2 regions of the Planococcus sp. APC 3900 genome follow, and region 1 is predicted to be linked to the other one. Evidence: riboswitches for the same ligand, from Rfam matches in the RefSeq annotation. Region 1 holds a riboswitch; the other holds the start of a gene.

Region 1 (10,250 bases):
GTCGCGCATTTCCCGTTCAATCCGCTCAGTCGGCACAATGCCGCGATTGAGATCTGTTAAAATCCAGGTTTGCTGCGTTTGTTCCCAACCGATCGTTTTTTTTACTTGCTCCATTAAATACTCTTCTGAAAAACCTTGTTCCAGCTGCTGTTTGACCCACAGCTCTAAACCGGCAATGACTATATTTATTTCTGTAGCTGAAGGTTCTGGCAACCGCCTTTCATTCCATTGAGCTGCCTGGCCTTCCAGCCGGTCTTTCACATATTGCCGCTTGCCGTTAAAGGCTCCACCGAAAACGATGTGCATAATGCCCGCTCCTCGAACGCTTGGCGGTTTGGCCACGTTAAAATGTGGCAGCCCCCGTGCAGCGCAATTTGATCTTGAAATTTTTCATTCAATGCCTGAGCCATTAGGTAACGAATCGGACCGCCGTGGAGAACCAATGTAACTGTATTGCCTTCCGGCAGTTTTCGGATGCCTTGTTCAATCCGCTGAGCCATGTCCGTAAGGCTTTCACCGCCAGGAGGCTTGCTGTTCCAAGGATTATCTATCCAGTTGCGGTACAGTTCAATGTCTTTCAGCTCTTCATAGGTTTTCATTTCCCATTGGCCAAAATGGCATTCCCGTAAATCCCGGTTTGCTCTGTAGACTGCATTCGGAAACAGTATCGCTGCCGTCTGGCGGCACCGCTTCAGGTCACTGCCCATAACGGTTTGAAGTTTCAGGTCAGGTTGTGTCTGAAACGGAAGGATCGCTTCATCGGTCCAACCGATATAACACTTTTGTTGATTGCCTTTTGTAGGGGCATGGCGAATTAAACGAAGAATAAAAGGCTGATCCATAATAAAATCTCCACTCCTTCCACATACGCACCGAACAAATCACCCGTCACGCCGCCGAAATTCCGAAGGCACCAGGCGCGGAACAGCCAAAGCGATCCGGCCACTAGCGCCAGCAATGTCAGCGCAATCCAGAAGGTTGTGCTCCAACTCAATACCCCGAAACCGATGGCAATAAAAACAAGGGCAGCTATGAACAGCTGTCTATGATCTGCCCGTTGTTGAAAAAAAGCCGCCAATCCCTTTGGTTTTGCTGAAGGGGTCGAGCTGAACAATGCCAGCAAGCCGATTCTGGCTAACACCGGAATGAATAAAATCAGCACCAGCGAAACAGCCTGTACCGATTCCGCCACCACGATGATTTTCCCGACAATTGCCAGCAGCAAAATCATGGTGCCGAAAGCGCCAATCCGCGGATCTCCCATGATGTCTAGCCGTTTATCCCGGTCCTGATAGGAAAAATAAGCATCCCCGGTATCCGCCAGGCCGTCCATATGGAGTCCCCCGGTCAGTACCATGCCAATGACTACGACGGTAAATCCGATCAACAGCGAACTGACATCCGTTGTTTCTCTCAAAAGCCATACTGCTCCGGCCAAGGCACTGCCAAAAAGCACACCCAGTACAGGCAACATCGCATACATCGCAGTGATATGGGCTTTTTCCATCGGCAGCTGTTTCTTTACCGGAATCACCGAGAAAAATTGAAGCGCCAATAGTAATCCTGTCCCTAACTGCCGGCTCATAAACTCGCCTCCATGATTTCTTCGACTTTCTGCCAGTCCAAGTGGCTCTTGACATGTTGTGCCCAGCGGTCAAATGAGTCTGCCACAGCTTCGGGTAATGGCACTGGCAAATTTTTCCGCTTGCGGATAGGTGCCAAGAAGGCAGTCCGGCACTCGCGATTCCGGAAAAATCCATGCAGATGCGTGCCCAGCACCTGTTCATGGAAATAGCCTTCTGCAGAACTTCCACTGCTTATGAGCGGATAGTCTGTTTGCTTCACGTTGCCGTGGTGGATTTCATAGCCGGTGACAGAAACTTTCGCATCTGAAAATGCAGCGAGGCCGTTCTTTCGTTGGACCACTTTCTGTTTTTCGAACTGGACATGCATATTCGGCACCAAGCCAAATCCCCGTTCTCTTTCTATTGCGATGCCATCATGGCCTTCGGGATCCGCCAGGGTTTCAGCCAACATCTGAAATCCGCCGCATAAGCCGACAATCCATGTATTCCCCTTCAATTCCTGGAGTTTTATGCCAAGCCCCTGCTTTCTCCAATAGCGCAAATCTGCAATCGTGCTTTTTGTGCCTGGCAGCAACAAGATATCCGGCTGTCCAATGTCTTCGACCGTTTCCGCCCAGCGGATGGTCACATCCGGTTCATTCAGAAACGGTTCTACATCTGTGAAATTCGAGATGTAAGGATGCCTGCAGATGACCAGTTCAATAGGATTTTCCACTCTGGCTATCCGCTGTACGGCCTGCACACCAAGTGAATCTTCCTGTTCGATTTCATGGCTGGCCATGTACGGGATGACCCCGAGCACCGGAATGCCTGTATACGATTCCAGAAACTGGACGCCGTCTTTAAAGAGCTGCGCATCGCCATGGAATTTATTGATGATCAAGCCTTTGACCCGTTCCGGTTCAGGCATCAAAGCGAGCGTTCCGACAATCGAGGCAAACACACCGCCGCGTTCGATGTCGGCGACCAAAATCACCGGCACATCCGCCCGTTTTGCCACCGCCATGTTGACCAGCTCCCGGTCGTTCAAATTGACTTCAGCCGGGCTTCCGGCTCCTTCGATGACCACATGGGAAAAGTCTTTGGCAAGGTTGGCAAGTGCCTGATCGATGACCTCCAGCCCTTTTTCATAAAACCGGGTCCGGTAATCCATGCCATCCATCGTCACCAGTTTTTTGCCGAACAGCACGACCTGAGATTTCATGCCGCTTTCCGGCTTCAGCAGAATCGGATTCATATCCACTGTCGCCAGTGTCCGTGCCGCTTCGGCTTGGACACCCTGGGCACGGCCGATTTCTTCGCCTTTTACTGTCACATAGGAATTATTCGACATGTTCTGTGATTTGAAAGGAGTTACTTTTATTCCCTGATCGGACATTATCCGGCATAAGGCCGTACAGATCATGCTCTTCCCGACATCTGAAGCGGTTCCTTGAATCATAATTCCGCGCATCTTGTCACTTCCTTCTGAATGCCAGGCCGTTTTCCATTTCAATGGCCTGATCGGCTTGCTGCACAAGCCAGATGTGGATACGCCCGAGCCAGCTTTGGTAAAGTTCGTCGCGCACGAAATCGTCCAGCACTTCGTTCGAAACGACTGTCAACAAGTCAACGGTATCCAGCATGGCAAGAATCGACTGCTGCAGGCCGTTCCATTTCTCTTCCATGCACCCCGGTTGATCGGCGCACATATTGCCCGTCTCCCAGCCCTCGTAAAGCTCATTAGCCAGCCACGTCGTCACACAATCCCATAACACCATGTCTTCCGGCTGCAGTTTTTCTAAAACACTCTCCATGCGGTAAGCTTGCTCAATGGTATGCCAACCGTCTTGAAAACGATCTAGACGGTGGCGTTCAATGCGTTTCTTCATTTCTTCATCATAAGCTTGCCCGCTGGCTATATATACTTTCCGCGCGCTTCCCGCAGCGCGGACGACAGATTCCGCATAGGCACTTTTGCCGCTTCGGACTCCGCCGCTGATAAATATCAATTGGCCTTGAGCCACTCCTTAATCGCCTCCCGCAATTTCGCCATGTTTTCCGTTGATTTCATGCCGATTCGAAACCAGTTGCCGTCCATTCCTTGAAATGATTCGGTATGGCGAAGGACGATTCCAGCTTTTAAGAAATCTGTAAAAAATGCTGCAGAACAACTTGAATCCGGCAATTGGAATGACAGGAAATTAACTGCGGAATCAGTGCTCCGGCAATTGTTTGCTGCTAAAAACTGCTGCATTTTTCGACGTTCCCCGGAAGCGGCTTGGATGACGTTGCGGCGGTAATCTGCTTCTCCTAAACACTTGGCTCCGATAACAGCCGATAAGGCATTGACGTTCCAATGCGCTGCCCCTTGCTTCAATTGGCCGATCTTTTCTGCCGCACTGACCACATAGCCGAGGCGCAACCCTGGAATGGCGTACATTTTGGTCATCGAACGGACAATGAAAACATTCGGAAAAGCCGGCAAGAACGGCATAAAGGAAGCCTCTTCTCCAATAAAATCAATAAAAGCTTCATCAATCACAAGTTCACAGTGGTGTTCCAGGCAAATCTGCGCAATTTCCTGAAGGGTGTCGGTGTCCAGTAACGTACCTGTCGGATTATGCGGATTGCAGATGTACAGCGCTGCGCATCCCGGGATTATGTTCCGGACATCTTGAACGGTCAATTGCCAGCCGTTTTCCGGCACCAATTGCAGCGCTTTGATCTGGACATTTTCCGCTTCCAGCGTTTGGCGGTATTCGGAAAATGCCGGTTCGATCAAGACAACCTGCCGGCTCCGATATCTTCTGGCCAGCCAAGTGAAAATTTCAGCTGCCCCGTTGCCTGCAGCGACTTCACCGGCCGCCACATCATGGAATTTGGCAGCTGCCGTACGGAACGGTTCTCCATCGGGATCTGGATAAGAACCGGTCAAACCCAGCATATCGGGCCAAATCTCTTCCAAAAAAGCCGGTGGGCCAAAAGGATGGACATTTTCGCTGAAATCTAAAATCTGTGGCGGCGGGCTGATGCCTGCCTGTTTGTATAAACGAAGTGGATTGGCTCCATGATTAGGCAATTCCAAACAAAATTCCTCCTAAAGCAAATATGATGAAAAAACCAGTGGTGGCCGTCTGCATCTGTCTGACAGCTTCTTTAATGTGGCTTGCTTCCAGTGGATAAACCGGCATACCCATACGTGCACGCTCCGACTCGATTCCACGGTAGCGGTTCAATCCGCCCAGTTCTACACCTAATTGCACGGCTGTCGCCGCCTCCAGCCAGCCGCTGTTCGGGCTCGGATGCTTTGGTGCGTCCCGCAGCCATTCCGCCAAACGCTGACGCATGGTCAGTGATCGTTTGTTAGATGTGAGGATTAAAATCAAAAATCCGGTCAGGCGGCTCGGAATGAAGTTTAGTACATCATCCGCTTTTGCAGAGGCAAAACCGAACTGCTCAAACTCTTCATTTCGGTAGCCGACCATCGAATCAAGTGTATTGACGGATTTATACAGCCACAAGCCCGGAGCGCCGAGCAGAAATGCCCAGAACAGCGGTGCAGTGACACCATCGCTGGTATTCTCCGACACCGTCTCCACGACGCCTCTTGTAATTTCACTTTCATTTAAACCTTCTGTATCCCTGCCGACAATCCAGGACAACTTTTCACGTGCCAGGACAAAGTTTTTATTCGTCAATGGATCGTAGACCTCCATCGCTGCGTCTTTCAGGCTCTTCTGTGCAAGCCCGGAAGCGATCAATACGGCTTCTACAGCAATTCCCAAAAACGCATTTAAAGAATAAGCCCAAAAAACAACCGCGTAAACGAGCAGAAAAATGGTCACAGCAATCGTTCCCAGCAGCCAAAAACCGTTCCGGAAAGCGTTCGGTCCGTGATTCCAGCGTTTGGTCAACTTGCGGATCGCAGTCCCGATCCAGCGGACAGGATGTGGCCAATTGGGCGGATCACCAATCATACGGTCGATGGCCAGGCCCAGCGCAATAGCAATCAGATGCGAAATCATAGGCTTTTCGCTTTCGCCAACTGATACAATTTGAGCGCTTCAATAGTGCATTCGAAAACACCGACGCCGATCAATTTTCCAAGTTCGGTGATGGGGCCGGCATAAGGCAACTCCTCGCCTTGCTGCGTGGCTGCTACCAGGCAGCTGTCAGTGGACGTGCCGGTCGCGATCGTGCCGGTCAGTGGATCTTTGACTTGCTCCTGCTGAAGGGCTTTGGTCTTCGCTTCTGTTGCAGTGATCATTGCCTGGATAAACGCTTCATCGGATAAGATGCCATTGACCAGGATCCAGGTATTGATGGTCCCGACACGCAAGGTGCGCTCTACCGCTTTTGAGACGTCAACGCCGTTTCCAACACCAGCAGTGACAGCAATCACCACTGAGCCGAATGGGCCCTCATACTCTTTAATGATGGCATCTTCCGTTTGGACAGCTGTCATCATCCCTACAGTGTCCGTCGTTTTCAGTCCGCTTTCTTCGATATACTCGGACATTTCCTGGACACTGTTGTTGATGTTGTAAAATGCATCCACATGGCGGTTCATGAAATTGCGGAACCAACCGGAGCCTGCATTGACGACTGCGGATGATACCGTCTTTAACGGAATCGGACTCTGGTAGAGCACCATGTCTTTGGAAATCCGGAAGTCCTTTGCCCGTATGCTTGCCTCACTGGATTCGCGCTCGACGCCCGGCAATAAAGTGATCTGCGGTTTAGGCAGTTCCGGATGCGGGTGGTTGCTGACGCGTGTATGATAGACGGTTTCAATATCTTGTTCCCGAACCACTTCATGCGGTTCGCCGATCCGGACGACCCCTCCTCCATCCATCAGCAGCAATTGATCGCAATACATGGAAGCCAGGTTGATATCATGAAAAATAGAGACAATCGTCAAGTCTTTTTCAATGGCCTGCTTTTTGATGGTATCGAGCAATTCCTTCTGGTGGTTGATATCCAGATGGTTGGTCGGCTCATCCAAAAGCAGGATCCCTGCATCTTGTGCCAGAGCCTGTGCCACGAAGACGCGCTGTTGTTCGCCGCCCGACATCCGATCGATTTGTGTCTGTTCATATTGGCTGATGTCCATCAACCCCATCGCTTCCACAACAGCTTCTTCGTCTTCATCCGACCAGGAAGAAAACCAGCCGCTTTGATGCGGATACCTGCCAAGTGAAACCGTTTCACGAACCGTATGGGCAAAAGCGTGTGCATGCAATTGAGGCAAGACCGCCATTTTCCTGGCCAGTTCTTTCGCCGTAAAATCAGCCATGGGTTTGCCGTCAATCCGGACTTCTCCACCTGCAGCGGGAAGCACTCCACTGATCAATTTCATCAAGGTAGATTTGCCGCTTCCATTGGGTCCCAAAATCCCGAGGATCGAGCCTTTATTGACAGTAAAAGATACGTCGTTGACGATATTCTTCTCGCCATAGCCGCCTGTTATTCCTTTTATTTCAAGCATGGTCATACCCCTCCTTTGCGTTGCCGGAAAAAGATGAATGCAAATACCGGTGCTCCGATAAATGCGGTAATGACACCGATCGGCAATTCCGTCGGTGAGATGATTGTTCTCGACACCAAGTCACAAATGATCAATAACGCGGCTCCATTGATGAACGATAATGGCAGGACGTGGCGATGATCCGATCCCCATAATAAGCGGGTCATATGCGGCACCACCAGACCGACAAAGCCGATGGTTCCGGAAACTGAAACGGCTGCTCCTGTCAGTACCGAACCGCCGATTAAGATGATCATTTTGCTCTTTCTGACATCGACGCCCAAATGTTGTGCGCGTTCTTCACCAAACAGCATGGCGTTCAATTCTCTGCGTTTCAGCCACAAGACGAATGAACCGATCAAAACAAACGGCAGCGCCATCCGTACATATGGCCATCCGCGCATCGACACACTGCCCAGCAGCCAGCCGATGATTTGGCGCAGCTCTTCTCCGGTCAATGCAATCATCAGGGAGATGATTGAGCCCAGAAAAGAACTGAAGATGATGCCTGTTAAAATGACGGTTTCCATTTTCATGGAGCGATCCACCAATTTTGCGAAACTCATCACGGCGAGCATTGTGAGCAACGCCCCGATCATGCTCATGACCGGCAAAGTGAATGGTCCTAAAAATGGGATGGATATGCCAAAAAAGAGCGTCATCACAGCGCCGACTGAGGCACCGGAAGACACTCCCAGGGTGTAAGGATCGGCCAATGGGTTCTTCAGAAGCCCTTGGAACGCAGCCCCGGCAATCGCCAGTGCCGCTCCGACAAGCCCGGCTAAAATAACACGGGGCATGCGGATATTCCATAAAATATTGGCTGCTGCCTCATCCGAAGACGGATTCCATAACACGACGGGCGAAATGGAAACCGTTCCGACCGTCACCCCCAGCAAAATGGCGCCTGCTAAAATCAGCAGCGAGACGCTGTATGCCAGTACATTCTTACTCATTGAACACTTCAGGATAAACAGCTTTCGCCATTTCCATCAGCCCTTCTGATAAACGTGGGCCTGAACGGGTGAGCATGTCCGAATCCAGGTTATAGACAGCATCTTCTTTGACAGCTGTCACTTCCGCAAATCCATTGCGCGATTTGATTTGGTCGACTGCATCTTCGATATAGCCGCCTTCTGTTGTGATGATGACGTCTGGATCAGCTGCAACGACTGCTTCTGCGTCCATTTTTGCCCAGCCTACCAAATCGCCCGCTATATTTTCAGCGTTGATGAGCGTCAACATTTCATCCATGAACGTGCCTTTTCCGGTCGTGTAGATGTCGGGTTCACTTCCGACTTCCAGAAAGACAGTCTTCGGCTCTTCGATTGTGCTTGCCAATTCTTCGATTTCCGCCACTTGGACTTCCATTTCAGAAACGATGCTTTCCGCCTCTTCCATGGTGCCTGTCGCTTGTGCGATCACTGTAATGGAATCGTAGACTTCATCAAAGCTGACGGCATTGTTGACTACAAAGACCTCGAGTCCAGCGTCACGCAACTGCTGAAGCCCAGCGTCGCCAACACCCAATCCCGATTCATGCGCAAGCACCAAATCCGGTTGCAGGCCAATGATTTTTTCCACATTGAATTCCTGGCCGCCGATCTTTTCAACTTGCATCGCTTCTTCCGGATAATTATCAAAATCCGAAACGCCGACTAATTTGTCACCAACGCCAAGTTCATAAGCGATTTCTGTATTTGATGGCACCATCGAAACAATGGCTCCCGGTTCTTCCTCGATCACCACTTCTTCGCCTACTGCATCCGTCAACGTCACTGGAAATTCTACATCCGCAACTTCCGTCGGCGGTTCCGCCGGTGTTTCAGTATCCTGTTCTTCTACGGGCGTCGCCGTATCTCCGCAACCCGCCATCAATACCGCGGCCAATCCTGCGGTTGCACCAAACTTCCAAATCTTCTTCATGAATAAATCCCCCTTGTTGTGTGTAGTGCTTTTTGAACTAATGATTTGTAGTAGCCGATATTCCGTAAAACAGCTACGCTTTCGGGCCCACAGGATGTGGGTCATGCAGCCGGCGCGACAGGACGTCGCGGTGCCAGCTGCCAAGGGCTAGGCGAAGCGAGAAGACAGGTGTCCTTTGCCTGGCTTCTTGCGGGTGCAAATGAGGGAACAGGCATTCCTGGGACCTCATCTGCGACGAGCTTACGCAGGAGCAATCGTCTTCGCTCTACCCAGAGCGTCCGAAGCATTGGGTAAAAGCCAGTTTCTTTAGTTCAACTTATCTAGCAATTTTTATATACGATATAAATAATTTCTCAAATGATTCAGATGCAGAAAGTTTGAAGAAATCTCCTTGAGAACACAAAATCCCCCGCAGCAAACTGCGGGGGATGGAAAGGACGCCATAAAAAAGCATGCGCATCCAGCCTTTCCTCGCAGGCGTTTGGGTGTGTCGTCATAAAGGCAGGTCTCCTGGCTTGTGGTCTTCGGTTTCTGCACCTTCCCAAAGCATTGCTTCAGTGGCATTTTGCAGATTCCTCTCACATACAGTGGCGGGACCGCGCCGGAATTAAACCGGCTTCCCTTTTAACTCATGTTCTTAGACATAAGCACCTTTATGAATGGTTCTCATATTCTGTTTCTTCATTTCATCCCGCTTCTAAAAGCGATAGATTCATTGATTGAAGTTTCTCTTTATTATACACGTAAACGTTTGTCTGTCTCTTACATTTTTTCCGGAGCTGCGACGCCGACTGTCTTCAACGCGTTGGCCAAGGTTGTTTTCACAGCCATGATCAATGCCAGACGGGCACCGGTCAATTCCGGGTTAGAGGCATCCAAGACTTTGTTGGCATTGTAGAAACTGTGGAAATTAGATGCCAATTCATGAATGTATGTCGTGATTCGGTGAGGTGCACGCTGCTTGGCTGCATCCGCAATGACTTGCGGGAAATCACCGATTTTCTTCAGAACATCGATTTCTTTTTCAGAAGTCAATAAGTTCAACTGGTCTTCTGAAACCGTCAATCCCTGTTCTTCTGCCTGACGCAAAATCGAAGAGATGCGGGCATGCGCATATTGCGAATAAAAGACCGGGTTTTCATTGGATTGTGACACAGCCAAATCCAGATCGAAATCCATATGCGTATCGCCGGAACGCATGGCGAAGAAATAACGCACAGCATCCAAGC
Region 2 (10,250 bases), 440 kb from region 1:
GGCTTGGCTGTTCCTTTTCCATTCCACCGATGCCCCGTAGATTCCCCAACTGAGCATGACCGCAGTAGTTTTAAGGGCTCCTTCTTGCCCGATTCCCTTTTGCTTCACCAATAGTTTATGGAACAGGACTTCGAGCTGCTCCCGTATAATCCGGGCGATGGTATCTTCGTATCCCCGGTGGCACCGGTTCGAGAGGGAGGTTTGAAAATTGGTGACCGCTTCGAAGATTTTGACGAACGTTTCTTCGTTCAGTTCATCGTGCCGGTAAGTGTCTGAATCCAGATTCACCAATAAAACTTCCGATAAGGCCTTCTCCAATAAATCGTATATATCCTCGAAATGGTAATAGAACGTCGCCCGGTTAATCATGGCTTCGGCTGTGATGTCTTTTACCGTAATATCCTTAAACTCTTTTCCTTCTGAAAGCGTGATGAAGGAATCCATAATCAATTTACGGGTTCGGATCACGCGTGGGTCCGTCTTGGTTTGCGTCATTCGCCTTTCACTCCTTTTCCGACAATTTCCGGAATGTGTTGCATAAGCGACAAATCACCGGAACTATTGGTGTTGATTGCTTTCATTATGGCTTAAGATCGAATTGTAAAGCAAATAAGCTAACCGAAAACACTCAGTCATAGCCAATTCAAGAGGAGGAAATAAAAATGAAAAATAACAATCTGATGTGCGATATCGAAACAGGCATTTGCGGCGTTGCAGAAGAAGAGGAAACCGGACTCATTGATTTCAGCAAGCCTCAAAAATCAGTTACCCTTTATTATGTAACAGATCCAATCTGTTCCCATTGCTGGGCCATCGAACCGGTGTTGCGCCGATTCACAGAACAGTACGGTGAACATTTCAACTCCCAGACCGTTATGGGCGGCTTGCTAGAGAAGTGGCATGACGGGCCCATTGATCCTGCAAATGGCATCTATAAGCCAGCCGACGTCGCAGGCCATTGGAGAGAAGTCGGCGACCATTCAAGAATGCCGATTGACGGAACATTGATGATCGACAATCCTGTCCAGTCGTCTTATCCTCCTTCCCGCGTCTTCAAGGTGATTCAGGATGTCCATAGCGAAGAAAAGGCGAATGAATACTTGCGGCGCGCAAGAGAAGCCCTTTTCGCATTCAACCAAAACATTTCAGAGGCTTCCGTTATGATCGACATCGTCAATCAGATGGGCCTTGATGGTCAAACCATTGTGCAGCAGGCGGAACAACCAGCCGGACAGCAGGCATTGAATGAAGATTTTGCACTGGCCAGAAGTTTGGGTGCCCGCGGCTTCCCTTCCATCATCATGGTCAATGAAGACAACAAAGGCGTCAAACTTGTCGGCGGTCGGCCGTTCGAATCCTATGTGGACGGCTTGAAGCAAGTGCTGAATCAGGAAGACCTGCAAGCCAAACCGCAACCTGCACTTTCTCAGCTGCTGGAAAAAGAACAACTGCTGTTTTCCAAGGAAATTGAAGTGATGTACGATGTGGAATCAGCAGAGATAAATGCATTTATTGAAAAAGAACTCGCCCCTGGCCATTATCAGGCCCATGAAATTTTAGGGGAATCGTATTTCACACCAGCTACAAAATAAGGAGGAAACACCATGGCATATATTCTTCAAGTAGATTTTAAGATGGATGGCCCTTTCGGAGATGAAATGGCAGAGTCGTTCACAGAACTGGCGAAAAGCATCAACGAGGAAAAGGGCTTTCTGTGGAAGATTTGGACTGAAAACCCGAAAACAAAGGAAGCCGGCGGTATATATCTTTTCCAAACAAAAGAGACCGCTGAAAAATACGTAGATATGCATACTAAGCGCTTAGCCGGGTTTGGCATTTCACCGGTCCATGCCAAGATTTTCGAAGTCAATTCTGCACTGACGGAAATCAATAAAGGTCCAGTCAATCAGTAAACAATACAGTTCCAACTTCAAAAGAACAGGAGACGCGATTGGATACGCGTTGCCTGTTCTTTTTATGTTTACATCCATTTTTTCTATACGTGAACGCGTTTTGCTCTCCATAGCTGAAATGTGATGGCACCCGCGGTCATCAATACCGGGAAAGTAAGCACCACAAAGCTGAGAAACAGCACATGAAAAACAGTTTGAACGAGATCCGGACCCATTTGGGACAGTACATAACTGATGATTGTGATCAATACACAAACGATGGAAATGGAAATTAAGGGCTTTTGCTGGCGGACCAGATTATCGACAGACGATTCTTTGTCACTGTAGATCGGCTTTGTGCCCGGCAAGGCTTTAAACAAATGGATGCCGGCATTTGAACTGACATGATTCCAACCAGCCATTTCAAACATCTCGAAGTATTCCTCTTCTTCGCCTTTTTTAAAATCACGATAATCGATGCTGAAAATCACGTCTTCCTGTGCGCCTTTTTCCAGTTGGTATCCCATAAATTTAAAGCGTTTAACATTCCAGCCCTGCGCCGCCTTTTCCCGCAATTTTTCCAAATCACTTTGTTCTGAAAATGCTAATCCACCGGACATCATGTATTTTTTGTTTCTCATCAGGCTTCTCCTCCTTGTAATCCTGTTTCCGCAAATTGGACCATCGTTTTTCTTCGTTCAATATCCTGCTTTAAGACTTCTCTTCCCAAAGCTGTCAGCATATAGACTTTGCGCCTGGAATCCGCATCTTCGTAAAGCTCGATATACGCTTCATTTGTCAGCTTTTTAATGATCGTATACAGGGATGCCGGTCCGATCACTACCGCTCCATCCGTTATCTCCTCCACTATATTCATTACTGCGTAGCCGTGCCTCGGTGTTGTGAAAGCGGCCATAATGTAAAAAACGGAATCCGTCAGCTGCTCTAATGATTTCATATTCCCACTCCTTTATATCACTTTGTGATATGTCTGAAAATAATATATCATTAAGTGATATAACTGTCTATAAAAAAGGGAAAACTTTTGAAAAAGTTTTCCCTTTTTAAATGGCTTTTCTTTTTTATCATCAGCTGTTTCATTACTTATAAAAGCTCTAATTCCCACTCCATATATCCTCAAAAACCAGGTTTTTTAACGAACGTCTTTTTTCCCATCCCGCTGCTTCCAGAATTGGCTTATCAGGATAATCTTCCGTATAACCGAGCGACAGAAGGGCGATCGGATCGATATGCGGCGGAATGTCCAGGATGTCCCGGACGTCGTTTTTCTTATAGAAGCTTACCCAGCCCATCGCTAAGCCTTCTGCACAGGCAGCCAACCACATATTTTGGATGGCACAGGCCGTGGATAAGGCGTCTGTTTCAGGAATGGAATTGCGCCCCAGGACATGAGAGCCGCCTCTTGTCGGATCACAAGTTACACAAATCGTTACGGGCGCCTGCTTTATGCCTTCTACTTTCAATCCGAGAAACTTGTTTTCTTTCTCCCCTTCGTAATGAATGGCCAGTGCCCGCCGCTCCTTATCTGCGGCCCAGGCCAGCTTTTCTTTTGTTTCAGATGAAGATACGATAATGAAATTCCAGGGTTGCATGAATCCTACGGACGGCGCATGGTGTGCAGCCTCCAGAATAGTGGTGATCAGTTCTTCCGGGACAGGCGTCGGCAAAAAGCTGCGAATATCTCTTCTAGTGTAAATTGCTTTATATACACCTCTTTTTTCTTCTTCAGTAAACATCTTTTTCTCCTCTCTTCATCAAATCTTAAGGCCAACTTCCGAAAACGTGGCCATTTCTTTCATTATCCGGCAGGCCGCATCTACAAGTGGGAATGCTAAAGCGGCGCCCGACCCTTCACCTAAACACATCTCCATATGCAGCACCGGCTGGATGCCCAGCAATTCACTTGCTTTTTTCCCGCCCGGTTCAGCGCTTGCATGCGAAGCAATCAGGTAATGTTTCACTTTCGGTTCGATCGACACCGCTATCAGCGCCGCAATGGTGGAGATGTACCCATCCAGTACAACCGGCACGCGGTTTGCTGCCGCTCCGATCATGACACCTGCCATGCCGCCGATTTCCAGTCCACCGACTTTGGCCAAAACGTCGATGGCATTGTCTTTATCCGGCCGGTTCGTTTCAATCGCTTTCTTAATGACTTGGGCTTTATGCGAGATTCCTCCACTGCCGACTCCTGCACCTTTGCCGGTAATCTCTTCAGATGGAATGTTTCCAAGCACCGATAAAATGGCGGTGCTTGGCGTGGTGTTGCCGATGCCCATTTCGCCGGTCCCCAGCAGATTGGCGCCTTTTTGGATTTCCGCTTCTGCAATGGCAATCCCCGTTTCCAGCGAGCGGATCGCTTCTTCTATCGTCATCGCCGGCCCTGTCGCAATATTGCCTGCGCCTTGCCTGATTTTCCGGCCGATCACCCCTGCATCATTCGGAAAGTCTCCTTTAACGCCGATGTCGACGGTGACCACTTCCGCTCCCGCTGTTTTCGCCAAAACTCCGACTCCGGTGATGCCTTTTGCGATGAACATCGTTTGCGCATATGTCACTTCCTGCGGGTTGGAAGAAATCCCTTCCTCATAAACGCCGTGGTCGGCAGCCATCACGATAATCGCTTTTCGATCAAACTCTGGATACAATTCTCCCGAAATTCCAGCCAATTGCACAGCGAGCTCTTCCAGCTTGCCGAGACTGTGCGGCGGCTTGATCAGGCTGTCCACACGCTCCCGCGCTTTTCCCACCATTTCCTGGTCCAACCCTTGAATACGCTCCATTGTTTGCTGCAATAAATTCATCTTTCTCTTCCCCTTTCTGAATTAAAAAGAAAAAGCCTCCAGTTTATTTGCGTGAACAAATAAACTAAAGACTTTTCCATGATCTATCAGCAGAACGTAAGCAGGCAGGTCTCCTGGCTCCGGATCACCGTTTTACAGGCCTTCCCGGACCAATCTCCAGTGGCAAATCTGTAAAACTCCCCGTTACAGTGGCGGGACCGCTGAAGATTTTCACTTCATTCCCTATTCTCCCCGAAGGGCACCTGTTACGGTTATTCAATTATTCTTTCATTTAGCTTACCGCAAAAGCGCGTTTTTGCAAACACAACCAGAGAAGCAATTTATGACTTCCTCATAATAAGCTGACGCAGTTTCAAATTTTCTCCGAAGTGAAGGATGCCTTTCGGATAGACTTTTGCTGCAAAATAACCGAATGCAAAGGTGGTGATCACCAGCAAGCCGATGGATAGAGCGATTTCCCCAAATGATGCAGCGTCTTTCATGATCAGAATAATCATATTGAATGGTGAGGTAAACGGAAATGTTGCCATGAACTTGGATAGCGTTGATGCAGGGTCATCCATGACAAAAAGGATTCCCGAGAAAGCACTGACCATCAAGAGAATAGAAATTGGCATCGTCGTTCCGTTCAGTTCTTCAGGACGGCTGACCATGGAACCGAACACCGCATATAGAGAAGCATATAATAAATACCCCAATAAAAAGAAGATGAAGAAGTACACGCAATGCTCGGCTGTCAGCGCCGATAGATTCAAGTCAAAATTCCCTAAACTTTGTGCGGGTTCCACAAGCCCTGATTTCAAGTACAACGCAACAGATCCAAAGAAAGCGGCGAACTGCATGAGGCTTGCTAAAGCGATTCCGAATATTTTACCGAAAATCATCGCCAGCGGGTTTACTTTTGTCACCATTACTTCCATGACCCGTGAAGCTTTTTCTGAGGCGACGCCGGTTGCAATCGTTGTGCCATACATCATAACTGCCATCAAAATGAACATCAGCATCAAGTAAATCACAAACACCGATACTTCATTCTCTGAAGTGAATTGTCCTTTTTCCATGGCAACCGGAACGAACAAGGACTGTTGATCCGCTTCCGACATACCGTTGCTATCGGCAATTCTTTGCGTATTCTTCGCCTGAAGATACTGGGACAGAGACGAATTTAAAGCGACGTCATTCGATTTGGAAAAATAGGTCACAGAATAATTGCTGGCATTGTCATCAATTAGGTATAAGCCAGCAATTTTTCCTTCCTGCGCTTCTTTTTTCAAAGATTCTATCTGCTGTTGTGCCCCTTCTTTCCACTCCCAATCGGTCAATTGCTTTTCCAGTTCCGAGACAGTTATATCGGCGGCATTGGATACAACCACCATTTCTTCTTTCGGATCCGCAAAATTCTCCAAGATGCTGGGCAATGAAATGGCGAATATGGAAATCAGAATCAACGCAAACGTTGTCGTAAGGTAGGACTTCGAAGTCACTCTTTCCCGAAAAGATTGTTTAAAGACCAGATAAAAATTTCTCAATCTCAATCCCCTGCCTTTTCAATAAAGATTTGGTTTAATGATGGATCGGCGATGCCGATTTTCCGAATCGGAACCAAGCTTTTTATTTTTTCGATGAGGTATAACCCTTGATCCATGGTTTTTACCTGTAATTGATATTCTTTCCCCTTTTTTATAAACTCAGTTTGCAAGCCCATCAAATATTCTTCCAGGGGCTGGGTAGATTCGATATTTACATACTTAAATCCGTATTGGGTCTTGATATCCGAGATGGATCCTGAAAGCACGACCTCGCCTTGCTTCATCAAATAGACCCGATCGCAAAATGATTCAACGCTCTCCATTCGATGGCTTGAGAAGATTAAGGTTTTTTTCTCTTGAATCAGACTTTCTATCACCTGCTCCAACATTTGGGCATTAACAGGATCAAGTCCGCTGAAAGGTTCATCCAAAATAATCAAATCCGGATCATGCATAAGCGCAGCGATCAATTGAATTTTTTGCTGGTTTCCTTTCGATAAATCTCCTGTGTCTTTTTTGATATACTGGCTTATTTCCAATCGTTCAATCCATTTCATCGCCTCCTGCTTTGCAGCACGCTTGCTCATGCCTTCCAATTGGCCAAAATAAACCAGTTGGTCCATCATGTTCATCTTCGGATAAAGCCCTCTTTCCTCAGGCAAATAGCCCAGTTTGACTTCTTTCCGTGAGAATGACTTTCCTCCCCATTCGATGCTTCCGCTTTCCTGCTGCAATAACCCGAGAATCATCCGGATCGTCGTCGTTTTTCCTGCGCCGTTTCGTCCCAGCAGTCCCACGGCTTCGCCTTGGCTTACTGATAAAGACAAGTTCTTTACTGCATGATACGGTCCGAAATGCTTGTTCACATCGTTTATTGTCAGGTTCATCATCTATCTTCCTCTCTTTAGAAAAATGTTTTATACACTACGACTACCAGTACACCCGCAATCGCTAAGAGTCCATATTGCAATAGCTTGTTCATGAAATCATCTCCTTAGTCTGTAATCCATTGAATGGCTGTTTCTTTTGAATCCAGTTGTTTGCTTTCGCGGACAATTGTTAATTCTCCGTGCAGAAGAACCGCCTTTTCGTAGCTTTCAATCACTTGTTCTTCTTCGGCATTCTTTTCATACAAAAGGCCCAATCGAAATCTTTTTTCTTTTGCAAGCTCTGAACTGATTTCCCCTACTTTTTTAAAGTAATTGTGATCAAAATCCATCTCGAATCGACCCGACTGGCTAACCCCTTCTACAGCTTTATCATCGAGAATGACAATTTCAGGCTTTGGCAGACCCGATGCCTGGGAAAAAGCGCGGAAACAGATTTGGGCCAGTGTATTCAAGTGGATCAGCGGCTTGTTGTTCGATAAGTGCATGTCAGTTTCCGTGTCTGTGTAAATGGTAAATGGAAAGGCAATCTCCATTGCGCATCCTCCTTCCTTAAGTTTTTTTAGCATTTTGCTCATTGCGTCAGTTACTTAACAGTTTTCGGGTAAAAAAACCTGTTTAAATCCAAGATTTCATCAAGAATAAAAGAGCGAATTTTACCAATTTTTTTCAACCAGTCTCCCGCCTTATGATGGATATAAGAAAAAAATATCCAACAAAAAGGAGATTATCATTCATGAAAAAATTACTCGTTTCCCTTACACTTTTTGCTTCTCTTGTCACAGCCACTGATTCTGCATCTGCTTTTCAAGCCTCTGATGCACCGCAAACCGAGTCGCCTAAAGTTGCCATCAAAGTAGATGTGAAGGAGATTATCGGGTTATTCGACCGAGAACCTGAAGGTTACTAATATCTCTATTGATCAGAAGTCATTCAGTTTAATTGCTGAATGACTTCTTTTATTTAAAATGCTTTTTGATAAATGGGATCCAATACACCTTTCACTTTATCCTGTTCGTAAAAATGTTCTAAATAGGCACTAGAAGCTCCTTCAACTCCCATCATTTCCTTTTCCGAAAGTTCAGCTGCATGATAATTGGTTTTTGATGCACTTTCTTTTTTGGGCAAAAAGCCAAAGAATTTTTTTCTCATCTTGGTCCCTCCTTTTATTTTTTCTTCTGGCCGATTAATTGGAGTGAATCATGCGCATTCACAATTCCAGCTCCAAACTTTTTGGAGTCTCCCTTCACCGCGCCTTTTTCCAGGATTTTTTCAACTTCACGTACTTTGGGCTTTTTCCCATGTACTTCTTCGTATTCCGCAATTACCAGGGCGGCGGTTGCGGACACTTTAGGCGCCGCCAAGCTCGTACCTGTCATGAATTCATAACCTTTTTCAAACCCGGCGTACTGGCTAGTCACTGACTGCGCCAGATTAGTCGGATAGGTGGTGAGGGTCATATGCCTCACATCATAAAGTCCCTGATCCGCAAGAGGCCCGTAGTCCCCCCCTGGTGCTCCGATTGAGACGTTCTTTCCATAATTGGAGTAGAAAGTTAAAGCATTCTCTTTGTTTGTTGCAGCTACTGTATAGGCATGGCCTAATCCTCCAGGCATATGGAGCTGGGCATCTTTCGAGAAGCCACGGGCAACTGCCAATTTTTTCGCATTAAAAATATCAAATCCTGCATTTTCTGTACCGGAAGAAGCGACTACGAAGCTGTTTTCTTTTTCTGCATATTTCAATGCCCGTTTATAAGCTTCATACACAGCTTTTTCCTCCTTGTTTTTCAAGGACTTATAAACGCCTAAACTTAAGTTGATGACATCCATGTCGTCGTTCGCTGCGGCTACGATCGCTTCGATGACATCGCTGGAATCGGCATTTCCGGTGTGGAACACTTTATAAGGCACGATTCCGATGTCCGGGGCAATTCCTTTTATATGGCCGTTGGCAGCAATCGATCCGGCCACCATCGTGCCATGTCCCATGTAATCCTGCGTATCTGCCACTCCCTCAATAAAAGAGCGGCCTTTCGACACAATATTGGCTTTTAAATCCGGATGATTGAAATCCAGGCCGCTATCTACAATTCCGATTTTCACGCTGTGATTTCCACTTTGCATGGCCCGGCTTGCCCCGTTTCGGGTGACTAAATCAATATCCCATAACCATTTCTGGTACGCGGAGCTTTCCCCGCCCTCCGGGTCCTGATTTGCGGAAGCTGCAGCTTGGCGGCTTACTAGCATCGGTGCCAATGGCGAAATCAGCGGCACGCCATCCGGTTGGACATCGCCGGCATTAACCGTCTGGTCTTCCCCTTTTTCTGCAACGAGTGATCCGTATTTACGCTGGACAAGTTCCACAATCTCCTCACTTTGGGCATGCCCGGAAGCTTGGACGGTCAGGGTGTCAATTTCGTTCATCAGTGCTACGGATGCCTTGGCGTCAACTTCCTGAATATCTTCGGCAACCGCGTCCAGATCAGTCCCTTCCTGAAACAAGTAAATCATGGAGGACTCCCTTTCTTCTGCTTGCCTGAATGGTGCAGAAGGTTCGGAAGCTTGTACAGCCGGCCCTAAGCAGCTCATGCTGACGGCTAAAGAAGCAATCACTAAAAAAGTTTTTGGTGCGTTACGCTGAACGTTCATTTTTCAACTCTCCTATCAAGGTTTGTGCTTTGCATAAATTGTAGTAATAGCCTTTGGCTTTTGTTAATTCTTCATGATTGCCGATTTCCACGATTTGCCCTTCATCCATCACGATGATTTTATCGGCGTTCTGGACTGTGCTTAATCGATGGGCAATAACAACACGCGTACACGACATATAGTTAAGCTCATTATCGATGATGCTTTCTGATAAGGTATCCAAGGCACTGGTCGCTTCATCGAGAACAAGGATAGGCGGATCTGCGACTAACCCCCGCGCGATCAATAACCGCTGCCTTTGCCCTCCGGAAAAGTTTGCGCCAAATTCAGAGACAGTGGTATCAAAGTTCAATGGAAGCTCCATAATCTCTTTATGGATATTGGCTTTTTTGGCAGCCTTGATGATGCTTTCCTTCTCAATGGCTGTTCTTTGGGCAGTGATATTTTCAGCTATCGTTTTATTGAA

The links. Region 1 has a riboswitch for cobalamin ahead of QMA04_RS03740 (ABC transporter substrate-binding protein). Riboswitches for the same ligand answer to the same signal wherever they lie in the genome.
Region 2: it holds a riboswitch for cobalamin, as region 1 does, so the genes downstream of both, cobT (nicotinate-nucleotide--dimethylbenzimidazole phosphoribosyltransferase) here and QMA04_RS03740 (ABC transporter substrate-binding protein) in region 1, are expected to answer to the same signal.

Annotation. Positions count from the first base shown of each region.
Region 1 covers NZ_JASDCT010000001.1:745,553-755,802, reverse strand. Annotated here, with positions in the region: gene QMA04_RS03785 (bifunctional adenosylcobinamide kinase/adenosylcobinamide-phosphate guanylyltransferase) at 1-306, opposite strand, end outside; gene QMA04_RS03780 (histidine phosphatase family protein) at 258-842, opposite strand; gene cobS (adenosylcobinamide-GDP ribazoletransferase) at 815-1,585, opposite strand; gene QMA04_RS03770 (cobyric acid synthase) at 1,582-3,039, opposite strand; gene QMA04_RS03765 (bifunctional adenosylcobinamide kinase/adenosylcobinamide-phosphate guanylyltransferase) at 3,044-3,592, opposite strand; gene QMA04_RS03760 (pyridoxal phosphate-dependent aminotransferase) at 3,574-4,653, opposite strand; gene cbiB (adenosylcobinamide-phosphate synthase CbiB) at 4,640-5,593, opposite strand; gene QMA04_RS03750 (adenosylcobinamide amidohydrolase) at 5,590-7,056, opposite strand; gene QMA04_RS03745 (FecCD family ABC transporter permease) at 7,059-8,051, opposite strand; gene QMA04_RS03740 (ABC transporter substrate-binding protein) at 8,044-9,021, opposite strand; cobalamin riboswitch at 9,505-9,691, opposite strand; gene argS (arginine--tRNA ligase) at 9,784-10,250, opposite strand, start outside.
Region 2 covers NZ_JASDCT010000001.1:308,261-318,510, reverse strand. Annotated here, with positions in the region: gene QMA04_RS01605 (TetR/AcrR family transcriptional regulator) at 1-495, opposite strand, end outside; gene QMA04_RS01600 (DsbA family protein) at 663-1,592, shown strand; gene QMA04_RS01595 (monooxygenase) at 1,605-1,913, shown strand; gene QMA04_RS01590 (DUF2812 domain-containing protein) at 1,997-2,533, opposite strand; gene QMA04_RS01585 (PadR family transcriptional regulator) at 2,533-2,850, opposite strand; gene bluB (5,6-dimethylbenzimidazole synthase) at 3,008-3,649, opposite strand; gene cobT (nicotinate-nucleotide--dimethylbenzimidazole phosphoribosyltransferase) at 3,668-4,717, opposite strand; cobalamin riboswitch at 4,804-4,978, opposite strand; gene QMA04_RS01570 (ABC transporter permease) at 5,038-6,246, opposite strand; gene QMA04_RS01565 (ABC transporter ATP-binding protein) at 6,249-7,133, opposite strand; gene QMA04_RS01560 (hypothetical protein) at 7,241-7,669, opposite strand; gene QMA04_RS01555 (hypothetical protein) at 7,870-8,043, shown strand; gene QMA04_RS01550 (hypothetical protein) at 8,097-8,285, opposite strand; gene QMA04_RS01545 (S8 family serine peptidase) at 8,300-9,784, opposite strand; gene QMA04_RS01540 (peptidase domain-containing ABC transporter) at 9,768-10,250, opposite strand, start outside.